Regions from separate parts of the Labrenzia sp. PHM005 genome, predicted to be linked through region 1. Evidence: riboswitches for the same ligand, from Rfam matches in the RefSeq annotation. Region 1 holds a riboswitch; the other holds the start of a gene.

Evidence for each region. A riboswitch is a leader RNA that binds a small molecule or an ion and turns the genes downstream of it on or off. The one in region 1 is predicted to bind thiamine pyrophosphate.
Region 2: it holds a riboswitch for thiamine pyrophosphate, as region 1 does, so the genes downstream of both, FJ695_RS13255 (hydroxyethylthiazole kinase) here and thiO (glycine oxidase ThiO) in region 1, are expected to answer to the same signal.

Annotation. Positions count from the first base shown of each region.
Region 1 is NZ_CP041191.1:4,406,549-4,414,255, reverse strand. It holds gene FJ695_RS19960 (LysR family transcriptional regulator) at 1-143, shown strand, start outside; gene FJ695_RS19955 (M23 family metallopeptidase) at 266-1,318, shown strand; gene FJ695_RS19950 (MarR family winged helix-turn-helix transcriptional regulator) at 1,335-1,910, opposite strand; gene FJ695_RS19945 (DMT family transporter) at 2,145-3,119, shown strand; gene FJ695_RS19940 (ROK family protein) at 3,261-4,157, opposite strand; gene FJ695_RS19935 (class II aldolase/adducin family protein) at 4,160-4,882, opposite strand; gene FJ695_RS19930 (pirin family protein) at 5,031-5,966, opposite strand; TPP riboswitch at 6,147-6,276, shown strand; gene thiO (glycine oxidase ThiO) at 6,393-7,427, shown strand; gene thiS (sulfur carrier protein ThiS) at 7,424-7,621, shown strand; gene FJ695_RS19915 (thiazole synthase) at 7,625-7,707, shown strand, end outside.
Region 2 is NZ_CP041191.1:2,951,479-2,959,185, reverse strand. It holds gene FJ695_RS13265 (TRAP transporter substrate-binding protein) at 644-1,753, opposite strand; gene thiD (bifunctional hydroxymethylpyrimidine kinase/phosphomethylpyrimidine kinase) at 1,755-2,561, opposite strand; gene FJ695_RS13255 (hydroxyethylthiazole kinase) at 2,594-3,367, opposite strand; TPP riboswitch at 3,436-3,545, opposite strand; gene FJ695_RS13250 (Lrp/AsnC ligand binding domain-containing protein) at 3,685-3,921, shown strand; gene FJ695_RS13245 (hypothetical protein) at 3,957-4,364, shown strand; gene FJ695_RS13240 (DMT family transporter) at 4,502-5,503, opposite strand; gene FJ695_RS13235 (putative transporter) at 5,858-6,871, shown strand; gene FJ695_RS13230 (EAL domain-containing protein) at 7,188-7,707, opposite strand, start outside.

The DNA.
Region 1 (7,707 bases):
CGCTCGCCACCGGTGACCTGATCCGTCTTTCAGAAGAGTCCTTGCCGCATCACCAGACCTATTGGCTCCTGGCCTCAAAAGAGGCGGTTTCGAACCAGCAATGGCAGACATTAGAGGACGAATTGACAGAGGCACATGCCTGAAGAAAACGATTAAATCAGCATTTGTTGCAATAAAGTCCGGCAACTAGTTGTTTGGATTCCATGGCGCTGACAGCGACAAAGGCCTCGTTAGAAATATCTTGGCGGTTTATGTGTCTGGGGGCATGTCTATTTTGATGGGATCTGATGTGACGCGTGCACAGGCTGTTTCATGGTTTGCAAGGGCAGTCTTCGCCCTGAGCTTTTTTGTACCTTTGCATGAAGCGGTGCAGGCCAATGAGACATTCCGTCTTAGCCTGCCTGTTGATTGCAAATTAGGCCAAGACTGTTTTGTCCAAAACTACGTCGACCTCGATCCCGAGCCTGGTGTTCTGGATGCAATCTGCGGCTCGGCAGCATACGATGGCCATAAGGGAACAGACTTCCGGGTGTTGAATACCAAAGCAACGGCGAATGTTCTGGCAGCTGCACCCGGGATTGTCCGCGGTGCCCGTAATGACATGGCCGACCGGCTTGTGCAGACAGAGATAGACCGTGCCGGGGTTAAGGGACGGGAGTGTGGCAATGGCGTGGTTCTTGTTCATGAAGACGGCTGGGAAACCCAGTACTGCCACCTTCAAAAAGGGTCCGTTGCTGTAAAAGCGGGAGACAAAATCGCCCGCGGCCAGAAGCTCGGCCGGATCGGTTATTCCGGTTTGGCGGCCTTTGCCCATGTGCATTTATCGGTCCGCAAAGACGGTGCGGTCGTAGACCCCTTTTGGGGCCGCAGTCCTTCGAAGGATATTTTGAAGGCCTGTACAGTATCTGAACCGTCTCAAGAAACGTCCCTATGGCAAAACGGGGTTGGTGATCTGCTTAAAGATGCATCCGGCAGCTTGATCGAGCTCGGGTTTGCGGATGGCCCGATGTCGACAGTGGATCTTGAAAACGGCAGCATCTCAAGTCCGTTGGCAGATTCCGGCGCTCTGGTATTCTTTGCAAGGGCGATCAATTTGCGCAAGGGAGACCGGTTGGTATTGAAGGTGCAGGGGCCGGAGGGAGAGTTTGCAGCTTCCACCGGTAAACCGATGCCGCGATCCAAGGCGCAATGGGTCGCCTTTTCCGGACGAAAATTGCGGGAAAAGCGCTGGCCGGCCGGGACCTATCAAGGAGAGGCGGTGCTTGTCCGAAATGGCAAAGCCGTAAGCCGGGGAACAGCGCGCTTTGTCTTGGACTAGACGTGAAGACTTTGTGTTAACCCGACTTTTTCTCGTTTGCCGAGCGGATGAGTTTTTCTAAGAGACCAGAGAGCTGGTCCTGTTCGTCTGTTGTCAGACCTTCCACGGCGGTTGCCTGGGCTTTAACGTAGTCCGGCATCATGCCCTTGATCAGGTCCAGTCCCTTATCTGTGACACAGACCGTGAGCGCGCGCCGGTCTTCCGGATGCGGGCAGCGTTCCACCAGACCGGCTTTTTCCAATTTGTCGAGGCGGGCCGTCATGCCGCCGGAACTCATCATTGTGGTGCGGTAAAGCTCGGTGGGTGTCAATTTGTATGGCGGACCGGAGCGCACCAGCGTTGCCAGTACATCGAATTCGCCTATCTTCAAGCCGATTTTGGCATAGGCCGGGGTCAAAAAATCATTGCTCATAACCTGAGAGGCTTCGTTGAGCCGGCCCAAGACGACCATCGGGGTCAGCTGGTTCCGGATCTCAGGAATTTCCTTCTGCCATTGGCGCTGGGCGCGCTCAGCCCGGTCGATCAACAGATCTTCGGGATCTCCAAAAAGGTGTTGAGGATTTTTGGTTTTCTCAGAAGGGGGCTTCGTCATGGTTGGTTTCCTGGCGCGCCGGTGCTGGCCATGCCTTTGCCGCTGAAAACGGTGAACAGCGGGGACGGTCAGCTTTGAAGTGATTGGCTGGAAATTGCGTCAATCAAGTCTGTTTGTCAATCGACTTCAAGAAGCTTGCGGAAAAGTATCTTGATATAAAGATAAAAATGATTATGTTCATTCTCGACAAGCACAACTGTCTGGTTCGTGAGCAATTTGATAAAGGACTTTCCTATGTCGGAGACAGCAAAAACCACTGTTGAGGGCGCCTTATCCGCTGCACCTCATCGCGGGTCTCTTTTAACGCGGCTCTATGATCAACCGCTATTTCTTCTGCTTATCGTCGGCAGTTTTCTGGCGCTGTCGATGATCTTCGCCAAATCGGGGCCCATAGTGGGGTGGCATCCGCTCGGGTTGTTGCAATGGTCTATTATTGGCGGCGCGGGGCTTTTGTATTTCGTGACGAAACTCTTAGGCGCTGAAAGCGGCCGGGAAAGCCGGAGGGAAAGGTCCGCCAAGATCCGGCTGCTGACCTACATTTCAATCACCGGGCTTCTTTTCATCGCCCCTAATATGATCGCAGTGATGGCAGCGCCCAAAGTGGGAGCCAGTTTTGTCTCGCTGACGTTCGCCTTTCCTCTGGTCTTGACCTATGCCTTTGCCGTTTTGATCGGCCTGGAGCGGTTCAAAATGCTGCGCAGCATTGGTGTCTTGGCCGGGGTTGTTGGCGGTGTTCTGCTGGCGGGCGGCGGAGCCGGCGTGTCGGCGGAAGCCTCGTTCTGGTCGGTGGTCACGCTGGCGATCCCAGTCTTTCTGGCAGCCGGCAACATCTACCGGACCTTAAAGTGGCCGGATGGGGCGACCGCAATCGAGCTGGCCCTTGGCATGATGGTGACCGCGTTTCTGGCGCTGGCTGTCTTCAATGCGGCCATGGGAATCCCGGTCATCCCGGTCGATTGGACATCGGCAGCAGCAAGTCTGCTGATTGCAAACATCGGAGCTTTCGCGGTGCAGTACGGGCTCTACTTCCGCCTTCAGCAGGTCGCCGGACCGGTGTACCTGAGCCAAATCGGGTCTGTCGCAGCGGTCGCAGGCCTCGGTCTTGGCTACCTGGTTTTCAGTGAAATCCCGAATGCAGCCAAAATCGGCGCCATCGCCGCCGTTGCTCTCGGCATCGTCTTTGTCGCTCTGGGCAAGGATAGAGGTTAGTACCTGTTAGCCGGACAGAATATTGAAATTGCCGTCCCGGCCTAGCGCCGGGACCAGTCATTATCCATCACCATTCGGTCCCGGATTTCCGCTCCGCTGCATCCGGGACGGCGGAAAAGTCAGAAGACAAGAAAACTCAGATCAATCGTTCCACAGCCAGGCGGCGCCGCGCACACCGGAGCTGTCGCCGTGTTTGGCTTTGCGGATAGGTGTTTCGAACGTGTCGGAAAACACAAACGGCAGCATGGCATCCGGAAGGTCGTCGTAGAGTTCGGCGATGTTGGACATGCCGCCGCCGAGGACAAAGACGTCCGGGTCCAAAAGATTGGCCGACATCGCGAGCGCACGGGCCAGACGGCTGACATAATCCCGGTAGACCTTTGTGGCGACAGGATCGCCTGAGCGCTTGAGCTCGATGATCTCGTGACCTTTGAGCGGGTTGCCGGTTTTTTCCTTGTAGTCCAGCTGAAAACCGGTGCCGGAGCACCACAGATCTATCACACCGTTGTGGCCGATCCAGCTTTTGGGGCCCGGAAATTCTTCAGCCGTCATCCAGGGCAGGGCGATGCCGCCCCATTCGCCGCCGATGCCGTTGGCGCCAAGATGGGCGTGGCCATCGATGGCGATGCCGGATCCGGACCCAGTGCCGATGATCACAGCGTGAACAATATGTGCGCCTGCACCCGCGCCGTCGGTGGCTTCAGAAACGGCCAGGCAATTGGCATCATTCTGGATCCGGACTGGCCGGTTCAGCAGCGTTTCCAGGTCCTTGTCGAGCGGTTTGCCATTCATCCAAGTGGAATTGGCGTTTTTCACCAGCCCGGTTTTGGGCGACAGAGACCCTGGAATGCCGAGACCGAGAGACCCGGTCTGGCCGGTTGCTTTTTCCGCAGCTTCAACGAGACTTTTGACGGCCTGAAGACAGCCGTTGTAATCATCTTTTGGCGTGGCTGTGCGTTGGCGGAAGAGTTCCTCGCCTTCATCACCAAGAGCGATGATTTCGATTTTGGTTCCGCCCCAATCAATACCCAGACGCATGTTCAGCCCACCTTCTTCGGCAGTTCAAAAGCAGCGTCTTGGCCGCCTTCCAATTCGCCGGGTTGTTTGCCGTAACTTTTGAATTTTTGCAGGATGTCCGCCATTTCGGCTTCATTGAGAAGGACAGGTTCGCCGAGCGCAAGGGATGAAAGATACTGATCTGCCAAGTCTTCGACCCCTTCAGCGACCGAGAGTGCCTTCTTGAGTGTCGGGCCACCGGCAATTTGTCCGTGGTTGCCGAGAAGGCAGGCGTTCCGGTCGCCTAAGGCTTCGATCATGGCTTCAGAGAGGGCGCGGGTGCCGAAGCTCTCATAGCGGGCGCAGTCGATGCGGTCACCGCCAGCCAGCGCCACCATATAGTGGAAGGCCGGAATACCCTTACGATGGCAGGAGAGCGCCGTTGCCCGCGGGCTATGGCAATGAACGACGGCACCGCAGGACGGTTTCGCCAGATAAAAATCAAGGTGCATGCGCCATTCCGACGACGGCAGGATGTCTCCGCGGTAACAGCCGTTGAGGTCGACCGCGACGATCTTGGCTTCCGTGAGTTCCTCATAAGGCGTTCCGGACGGTGTGATCAGAAAGCCGTCCTTTGTTCGAGCGCTGACATTGCCCGAGGTGCCCTTGGTCAGGCCGCGTTTTGGCAAGGCACGGGCCGTCTCAATAATCTCCCAGCGCAGAGCGAGAGTATCTTTTGGGAATATGGGACGTGGCTGTGCGGGCATGACAACTCCTTGAAACATCGTTGTCTTGTATAAAGGGCAAGACAGACCTTCAAGGGCAATGGTGGCCGAAAGCCGTTTCCGCACCGGTTTCGGCAGAAAGGCCGCTCCAAATTTGTGAAGCGGCCTTTTGTTCGCTGTAGTGATCGGATCAAGGACCGGGCCGGTCGGGCAGGGGAATGAATTCCTCCTCGTCGCCCGGAACAATGTCGAACCGGCCCTGGCGCCAGTCTTCCTTGGCCTGTTCGATCCGTTCCTTGGACGAAGAGACGAAGTTCCACCAGATATAACGTTGTCCATCCATTGGTTCGCCGCCCAAAACAACAAAGCGAGCCGGATAGGGCGAGGTGTTTTCAACCACCAGGGAATCGCCAGGCTTGAAGACCAGAAGCTGTGCCGGATCGAAAGTCTGGCCAGCGATAGAGATTTGCCCGGCGATTGTATAAATGCCGCGCTCTTCCCAGCCAGCGTCGAGCGGTACCTTTGCGCCGGGCTCCAAATGAATATCGGCGTAAAACATCTCCGTTGCCGTTTTCACCGGCGCATTGTGGCCATAAAGCGATCCGGCAATTAGCTTCACCGAGACCCCTTGATCTGCGAACTCCGGCTGTTCCTCCGTGCCAAAGTGCTGGAAGGTCGGGTCGCTTTCCTCCAGATTTTTCGGCAAGGCCACCCAGCTTTGCAGGCCGAACAGCGGGCGTGTCTGGGTCATGCGCTCGGGACGTTCGCGCTCGGAGTGCACGATGCCTTTACCCGCATTCATCCAATTGAGAGCGCCTGGTGAGATTGCGATTTCCGTTCCCAAACTGTCGCGGTGATACATCTCGCCTTCAAAAAGATAGGTGACGGTCGCAAGACCGATATGCGGGTGCGGTCGGACATCGACACCGCCGCCAACCAGCAGCTCTGCAGGACCCATCTGATCGAAGAAGATAAACGGGCCGACCATCCGCCGCCTGGCAGACGGCAAGGCACGGCGCACGGAAAACCCGCCGAGATCGGACGTGCGCGGGACAATGATCGTGTCAATCGGATCGCAGCTTGCCGCATCTCCGGGCGTGGGGTCGGGAACATTCAACCAGCTCATAGACCTCTCCTTAAACCTCTCATCCAAAACCAATTATGCATTGCAGCTAGAGATTGGGAAGCCGCTTGTGTTTGTCTATTGAACAGTCCGTTTCCAAGTCACCGGTGCCACGGACCTGCAATTTGAGTTTTGAGCTTTAAGAGCGTCTCTTGACAGTCCGGTCCCGGAAGAGGCATGTCAGGGCTTCACCCGGGGTGCCTCCGCGAAAGGGGGCTGAGATGCTGCTGGGCACGGATAATCCGTGCAGCGCAGGGACCCGATGAACCTGATCCAGGTCATGCTGGCGAAGGGAGGGTGGGACGGTCTGTGTCGTGCAGGCTGCGTCAGTGACTTTGCTGTAACCGGCTGGATCGCTGGACACCTTCTCCCCCATTCTCAGCAGGAAAACCTGGCAGGCGGTAGAGCCGCTTGAAAGAGGATATTCCAATGCGGTCTTCAGTATCGCCTGTAAAGACAGCAGAGCATCAGACCGGCGCCAAAACGGGTGCAGGCACTAAAACTGTCGTGATCAAAGGGGCAGGTGTCGCAGGACTTGCACTCACTTATGAGTTGGCAACGCGGGGTGTGGCTGTCACCGTTGTGGATCCGTCAGGACCCGGCCCAAAAAGCGCCTCGTGGTATGCGGGCGGCATGCTGGCGCCCTGGTGTGAGCGGGAGAATGCTGCAGAAGACGTTCTTCTGTTGGGCAAAGAGGCGGTGAGTTGGTGGGAGACTGTACTGCCGGGCCATGTGCACCCAAATGGCACACTGGTTGTTGCTCCTCCGCGTGACAGGCAGGAGCTCTCCCGCTTTGCCAGCCGCACCAGTTGCTATGACTGGATTGACGGCGCTGACGTTGGCGAGTTGGAGCCAGATCTGGCCGGGCGGTTTTCAAAGGCACTGTTTTTTAAGGATGAAGCCCATCTCGATCCGCGCAAGGCCCTGACAGCGCTCAAGGGCAAACTGGAAAAACTAGGCGTTCGGTTTTGCCAGGCGCCGGCGGAGGTGCAGGCTGGGGCGGAAATTGAAGTTGATTGCACGGGCATGAAAGCTTTGGAGACGGGATTGCGCGGTGTGCGCGGCGAAATGGCGATTTTGCATGCCCCCGATGTCACCCTGTCACGTCCGGTCCGCCTGCTGCATCCAAGGATCCCCGTTTACATCGTGCCGCGGGACAACCATCATTTTATGGTCGGGGCGACGATGATCGAAAGCGATCAGGGCGGGCCAGTTACAGTCCGCTCGCTTATGGAGCTCTTGAACGCCGCCTATGCCGTTCACCCGGCCTTTGCCGAAGCCCAAATTGTCGAAACCGGGACGGGCGTCCGCCCGGCCTATGCCGACAATTTCCCGCAAGTCCGGCAGGACGGAAACCGGCTTTCGCTCAATGGCTTTTACCGGCATGGCTTTTTGCTGGCGCCTTCAATGGCTCAAAGGGCTGCAAACCAAATTCTCTCAACATGCAATGAGGCGAAGACATGAACCTCACCGTCAACGGCGAAGACCAGACGGTCTCCGCCAAAACGCTGGATGCACTGCTCGCCGAGCTTGGCTTTGAGCCGGAGTTTTTGGCAACAGCGCTCAACAGCGATTTTGTCCCGGCCGAAGAGCGGGCGGACTGCGTTTTAAACGAGGGGGACAAGATCGAGATCCTGTCTCCGCGCCAAGGAGGCTGACCGGTGGTTTCGTTTTATGGCGAAGAAGTGCAATCCCGGATTCTTTTGGGAACTGCGCAATATCCATCTCCTCAATGTCTTGCCGA
Region 2 (7,707 bases), 1.5 Mb from region 1:
ACGCGGCCCTTTCAACAGTCAAATGCGATCTATAATTGCAGGATTAGCAGTTGCTGCAGCGCAATAAATGGTACTTTTTTGATACGCCGCCCTCTCTTGGAGAGCCTATAGCCAGATAAACATCTCCATGACCGTCGATTTTTTTTAGGCCTTAGCCCAAACTCAGACAAATGCACAAATATTGAGCACTTTACCAGAACGTAAGCTTTCGAAAACTTTCTTTGCCGAGCGTTGCCTTCTTGTCACACGTATCCCTGCGGAACCGCTACACTTTTGAACGAAAATGTGGACGATTTACTTCTGACTTGTGCATTAAAATCGCGGAAGTATCACCGAAGATGCGCCTAAAGCTGGAAGCAAACGCACGAGATTCGAGCACACTAATCCCGAATTTTAACAGCTGTCAGATTGACCAATGAAGCGCTTGAAAGGTGCTTATTGGTAACTGAAATGAAAAACCAAGCCCAGTTTGTTCATTCCATCAGCAGCAGCGCAGGGCAAAACAATGAACCGCCAGACAAACGCAAAGGTTGCACCCCTCAAAAACCTGGAATCTGGTCTGGCGAATGAAACACGGACTTGCCGGCACTGCATTTTTTCAAACTAAAGGCCGGCAAAATTTCACAGAAGGGAAGTTGCCTTTTTATGCGGCCCCATCTCTGGCGGCCATAAACCGGCGCATGGAAGTGTCACTCCAGGGCGCCAACCTCTGACGCGCCTCCTGATGACTTTCGTATATCCTGGAACTGAGCGGCCCCTCTTCGGCCGTTTCGGCCAACACAGCTTTGGCCGTCTCACGAAGCGCCGTCATAATCGTTTCAGGATACGGCAAAACCGTTACCCCATCTTCGTCCTGGAGCAGCTGCAGACTTCGTGCATTTTCCCAGTCACTTTCCGCAAGCGCCCGGCCATTTTCTGCCCGGCAGGCCTCTAGAAGGATCGCTCTGAGCTCCTCCGGCAACGCATCAAGCGCCGCTTGGTTGAACAAGGCTTCACCGGTTCCATTGGGTTCATGAAATCCGGGTGTGTAATAGAATTTGGCTGCCTTCTGGAATCCCATTGCCCGGTCCGACCAAGGTCCCAGAAACTCCGTCGCATCCAAAACACCTGTTTGCAGCGCCTGAAACAATTCCCCGGGAGGCAGGCCAACGGGTGCTGCTCCTAAGCGGCGCATCACTTCGCCGCCAAGGCCCGGCATCCGGATTTTCAAGCCCCGCAGATCATCTAGGTTTTCGACCGGCCTTTTGTACCAACCGCCCATTTGAACTCCGGTATTTCCTGCCATCACAGGTTTGATACCGAACGGCGCATAGAGTTCATCCCAGAGGGCCTGTCCGCCCCCCTGTTCGATCCAGCAGATATGTTCGTGCGGCAGTAGGCCAAACGGAATGGCTGTGAAGTAGACCGAAGCTGGGATCTTGCCTTGCCAAAAGAACGAGGCTGTATGGGCCATGTCAGCCGTCCCGGCGGACACCGCATCAAATACACCGAGCGCCGGCACCAGTTCACCAGCAGCAAACAACCGTATCTGGAAAGCACCCGCCGACATTTTGGCAACCTGATCAACGATCCGCTGAGCGGTCACGCCGGGCCCCGGCAGGTTTTTCGGCCATGAAGTCGCCAGCTTCCATTCCACCGTAGGCTTTTGGGCGGCAATAGCGGGCACAGCCAATGCGCCAGCCCCACCAGCCACCCCACCTGCAATCATTCCTCGTCGGGTTAGACCTGCTGCTTTTTTGGAACCAGACGCCATTTTATTTCCCCCAAAATGCGTGAAAGTGATGAACGGGGCCATGCCCTTTGCCGATCTGAAGTTCATCAGAGTGACAAATGGCTTGGTGGATATAGGCCTTGGCGGCAATCACGGCTTCACTGAGCCCCTCGCCCTTTGCCAATCCAGCTGCAATAGCGGACGACAGGGTGCAGCCGGTTCCATGGGTGTTGTCCGTCGCAATCCGTTTTTCCCGAAGCCAGAGAGGCTCGCCGGCACCGGTCAAAAACAGATCTGCGCTTTCATCACTGGTGCCATGACCGCCTTTTAGGAGAACCGATTTTGCACCCAGTCCAATCAACCGCTGCGCCTGATCGAACATGTCTTCTTCGCTGGCGGCCATGTCTGTTTCCAGCATGCGTGCAGCTTCATGCAGATTGGGCGTAATGACATCGGCCAGCGGCAACAGCTCAGACATGAGACTGGCAACTGCGCTGTCCACCAGAAGCGGGTCCCCGGACGCGGCCACCATCACCGGATCCAGCACCACAGGTCCGGTTTGATGCCGTTTCAATCCTGCAGCCACTTCTTCAATGATGGGAACTTGCGACAGCATGCCGATCTTGGTCGCCTTAACCTCAAGGTCTGAAAAAACGGCATCCATTTGCGCCCGCACAAAGTCTGTCGGGACATCATGGATGGCAGTGACACCAAGCGTGTTCTGGGCTGTCAAAGCGGTCAAAACGCTGGCGCCATAAACCCCATTGGCGGAAAAGGATTTCAGGTCCGCCTGAATGCCGGCCCCGCCGCCAGAATCCGAACCTGCAATGGTCACCGCGATAGCGGTCATGGTGTCCTCCATCAGTTTTAACGAAAGAGTGGTCAGCCGGTTTGAAGACGGCTTTCGATATCCCGAGCTGTCAGGCCAAAAAGCGCATCCAGCAGTTCCGGCACGAGACTACCCGGCCCCGCCGACCGCGAGGCTGCAATCTCTCCGGCGATATTGAAAACCGACAGGCCACAGGCCGCGGCAAATGCAGTATCAGGTTCAACGCTGGCAAAAGCTGCCAGCACGGCGCCACCAGCACATCCGGTCGCCGTCACCCGGGCCATCAGGGGATGGCCATTGCGCAAACGGTAGTCTTCCCCAAGGCCTTCGATCTTGTCTTCTGCACCCGTTACCACAAAGACCGTTCCTGCTGAAATTAGTGCATCCACATCGGACCGTTCGGCAAAGAGCGCTGCCATCTCGACTTCATTCGCCCGCACCAAAGATGGTCCGGTTTTCATCAGATCCTTGGCAAAGGCACACCTTGGCGGGGAACGGTCAACAAAAACAGGATCGATCAAGACCGGACGGCTCGCTGTCTTGGCTGCCTCGATCGCCAAGGGGATTGCTGACCGCCGAGTGTCGTCCAGAGTGCCAAGATTGATCAACAGCGCATCTGCAGAAGACGCAAAACCAGCGACTTCTTCTGGCGCGATGGTCATAGATGGCACGGCGCCCAGCGCCAGCAGAACATTCGCGGTAAAACCCTGCGCGACCGAATTTGTGATCGCATGGACCTTAGGTTTTCTCTGCCGCACCCGTTCAAGAACAGCAAAAACAGCTTCTGGCGCAAGATTTTGCGTGCTGGCGGCTATCGACAAGCTCATGCCAAACCTACAGCCCAGTTTTTGAATAAACTGCCGGCAATGGCCTGGATTAGTATGTTGAGTGTTTTATCTGCCATGATCTCAATCCCTCCGCCGGTATAAGCCGGATCAGGTTCAAGGAGTTGGCCGTTTGCCTCTCAGCCCGATCCACGATTGCCGGGCACCCCCATGAGATGATTTGGCGTACCAAGGCCGGATCCGATTTTCAACCCCCGTCGTACTTAGGCTCCCGGCTCATATGGACGCACCGATTGACTGTTCGCAGCAGATGCGCGATGTCCTGACTCAAACGTTATTCATCCATTCAGGAGCGCCGTATGACCCCGTTTTTCGTGATGATCAAATGCCAGCTCGGCAAAACCTATCAAGTCGCGAACGCAATTGCGGACGCCGAGATCGCCTCGGAAGTCTATTCCACCAGCGGCGACTATGATCTCTTGGTCAAATTCTACATTGAGAACGGCACGGACATCGGTCATTTTGTGAATGAGAAGGTTCATCCGATCGATGGCATTCAAGACACCAAAACAATCATTACTTTTAAGGCGTTTTAACGCTGCATTTCATTGACCAGCAAATGAGAGCGACGATGAGCAAACTTGGAAAAACAATGTTGCTGGCCGGATTGGTCGCACTCCCATTAACCGGATCCCCAGCAGTCTCGCAAGGCATGCCACCAGAGCAGATCAAGCAGATCCTGGATGTCACTAAGACCAGTTGGGTGTCTTTCCGCGATTGGAACGGCCAACAGTTGATTTATTTCACCCACCTGGAGTCCTGGCGCTGCGGCATCGACTTTGTTTTCTACAGCCTCAACAGCACAGATCTTGATCAGATGTGGGAGCTGGATGCCTGTGATCCCTCCAATCCGAATGCTGTCTTAAAGGAAAAACCCTATATCGAACTGCCTGCCAACAGCACTCAATCAATTACTGTTCAGTTGATTTTCAAAGACGGCACAAAGAGCTCAGGTGAGACGTTCTACTACAAGCCATAACCCTCTCTGATTTCTAGCATTCACATGCGCCGCAGCTTCCCCGGCCTTGCGCCAGGGTCCATTAGGCTTCGGTCCCGGATCACGTCCGGGACGGCATCACGCGCGCTCCATTGAGAAGCTCCATCGGCGCAAAAAAGTCACGATTTCGATGGTGTCGACGCCCGGCGGTCTTTGGTCCGGTCGAGGCCCAGTTTGTGTTCGCGGTAAATAACGAAGATCCCGGCCGCAATGACAATCACGGCCCCCATGATCACCTCCAGAACCGGTTCTTCGGCAAATACCAGCCAGCCGATCAGGATCGCCCAAATCATGTTGATGTAATCGAACGGGGCAATGGTCGAGGCATCGGCATAGCGATAGCTTTGTGTCAGAAGAATCTGTCCAGCTCCGCCGAACAGGCCAATCAGCACCAGAAGACCGGCGGTCTCAAGATCGGGAAGAACCCAAGCCTGGCTCGGCCAAATCCAGCCAGCGGGGATGGTCAGCAGTGAAATCAGCGTTGCGGCCAGAGAAAACCAGGTGACGATCGTCGACGTCCGTTCCGTCTCGCACAACTTGCGCACCGTGATCATAGCAAGCGCGGCAAAGCCAGCCCCCAAAAATCCTGCCACTGCCCCAAGTGTAGAGGCATTGCCGGCTGCCCCCTCCCCCAAATGCGGTGACAACACCACCAGGATCCCAAGAAATCCGACACCGACCGCGCTCCAGCGGTAAATCCGTACCTGCTCGCCAAGCAGAAAATAGGCAAGCACAACCACTAGCAATGGCGTGGCAAAGTTGATTGCGGTCGCATCCGGCAAAGGCAAAAGATCAAAAGCCGTAAACATGCAGACCATTGCGGACAGGCCGATGCATGCACGGATCAAGTGGCCCTTCGGGTTTTGAGTTTTGAAAGCGAGGCCGAGTTCCCGCCGCATTCCCACCATCAACAATACTGGGAACAATCCGAACAGATTGCGCGCAAAGACCAGCTCGCCAATCGGCGCACGTTCGGCAGCGATTTTCAGCGCGGTTACCATGGCAAAAAACACAAGCGTCGACGCAAGTTTCAGCGCAATTCCGATCAGTGGGGCCTGGCGGGTCATGCCTGTTGGTGCTGGCGGGCCAGATAAACGGGATTTTGCGCGGGTATTTGCCATTCGATAAATCCAGTGGCCGGCACAAAATCAGAGGCTCACGGAATGCACCAGCACTAGAAATTACGTGAACAGCAGAACAATTTGCGCAGGTGGGAAATTCTAGCAGGGCCCGCGTGTTGAGTCGCATCAGTTTGCGCAAATCGCTTTGGGAATGGACCTAGAGTATCGGTCTACGAGACCTAATTTGCAATCGCCAAGCTTCGCGGCCCGCCAGAGCAATCCACACGCCGGACGATAACAAAGAGTTTTGGGGTAAATTCTCTTCACAACCGGCTTAAATGTGCCGCAACGTCTTATCCCGCCATCTGACGCCCCTATAATCCCAAAAAATTCCGAATCGAAAGGCGTAGCCCCATGTTCCGATCGTTTTTTATGAACCGCCAATGGCTTTTGTGGGCCTGGGTCGGCTCGGTCATCATTCTGAGCGTCACTTGGTACAAGGTTCAAGTGGATGTTCAGCTAAATGAATGGTTCGGTTCGTTTTACGATCTGGTGCAAAAGGCGCTCACCACCCCAGGTTCCGTCGAAGAAAGTCTATATTGGGGTGAACTTTTAGTTTTCCTCAAAATCGTCAGTGTCTACATCGTTATCGTTGTGCTCCTGGAATTTTTCATCAAACACTTTGTCTTCCGTTGGCGGACTGCCATGAACAACTACTACATGGCACACTGGAACGTGGTCCGGCACATCGAGGGCGCCTCGCAACGTGTTCAGGAAGATACCATGCGTTTTGCCCGGATTATGGAAGGCCTTGGCGTCTCCCTGATGCGTTCAATGATGACCCTGGTTGCTTTCCTTCCGCTTCTCTGGGGCCTCTCCAAGAACATTACCGAGCTGCCCTGGATCGGCGCTGTTGACCATTCTTTGGTTTACATCGCGATCCTGTCAGCGGCTTCCGGCACCGTGCTTCTGGCCCTGGTTGGTTTCAAACTTCCAGGCCTGGAATTCAACAATCAGAAAGTTGAAGCCGCCTACCGGAAGGAGCTCGTCTACGGCGAGGACGACGACAACCGGGCCACTCCACCGTCCGTCGTGGAGTTGTTCGGACATGTGCGGAAAAACTATTTTCGGCTGTTCTTCCATTACATGTACTTCGATGTTGCCAAGTGGACCTATCTTCAGGTCACTGTCTTGGTACCGCTTGTGGCGCTCGGCCCGACAATCTTGAGCGGCGCAATCACTTTCGGCCTGATGTCTCAGATCACCCGCGCCTTTGACCGAGTGGAAAGCTCGTTCCAGTATTTGGTTCATGCTTGGCCGACGATCGTCGAACTGATTTCCGTTTACAAACGCCTCAGAGCATTTGAAGAAAACATCTGGGAATTTGAACGCAGCGGCGGTGTCCCCCAACCATTACCTGCTGAGTGACAAAAAAAGCGCCGGAAAATCTCCGGCGTTTCAGACTGCTGACAATCCCACTTACAGGCTTTCCCGGACGCAGCAAAGCTGCGATCCGGGATCCCCGTCAAAGCTAACTCATTGGAAAATCACATTTAGATGGACTTGGCACCGGCTCAAGGCCGGCGCAGCGCAGAATAAAAACCGCAGATTGGAGTTTTTCATCAAGCTCAGGCGGCAAGCCTGCCGTGGACCATTAAATTAGCTGTGTTGGAAGCTCTATCCTTCTGACGCAGTCCTAAAGCGGAACGCGTTCAGAACACGGTTTGATCCGGGTTTACTTAGATTATCTCAGCGCATGTCCCGACCAAAATACACCATTGTTTTCAGTCAGCTTTAGATGCAGATCTTTTGAGGACATGGGCCTTCCGAAATAAAACCCCTGCAGAAAATCACAGCCCATTTCTGTTGCAAACAGAGCGTGGTCTTCTGTCTCCACACCCTCAGCGACAATCTTCATGCCAAGGCTCTTTCCAATCCCGATGATCGAAGTCACCAGTGCGCGGGCGGTCGCGTCGTCAACGATCGGTAGGATGAATTGACGATCGATCTTCAAAACAGTCGGGTTGATTTTCAACAGCCCCTGTACGGACGCGTGCCCCGTGCCAAAGTCATCAAGTGCAATGGCGACGCCCATTTCCTTAAGTTCGCCAAGTGTCCAATGCACCACATCACCAATCCGTTCCAGATAGACTGACTCCAGTATTTCGATGATCAGTCTTTTCGGATCGACGCCTGATCGCCTGATGTCGTGAATGAGGCTCGGGTCTGCGAGCCGCCCCGCAGAGGCGTTTGTCGAAAGTCGG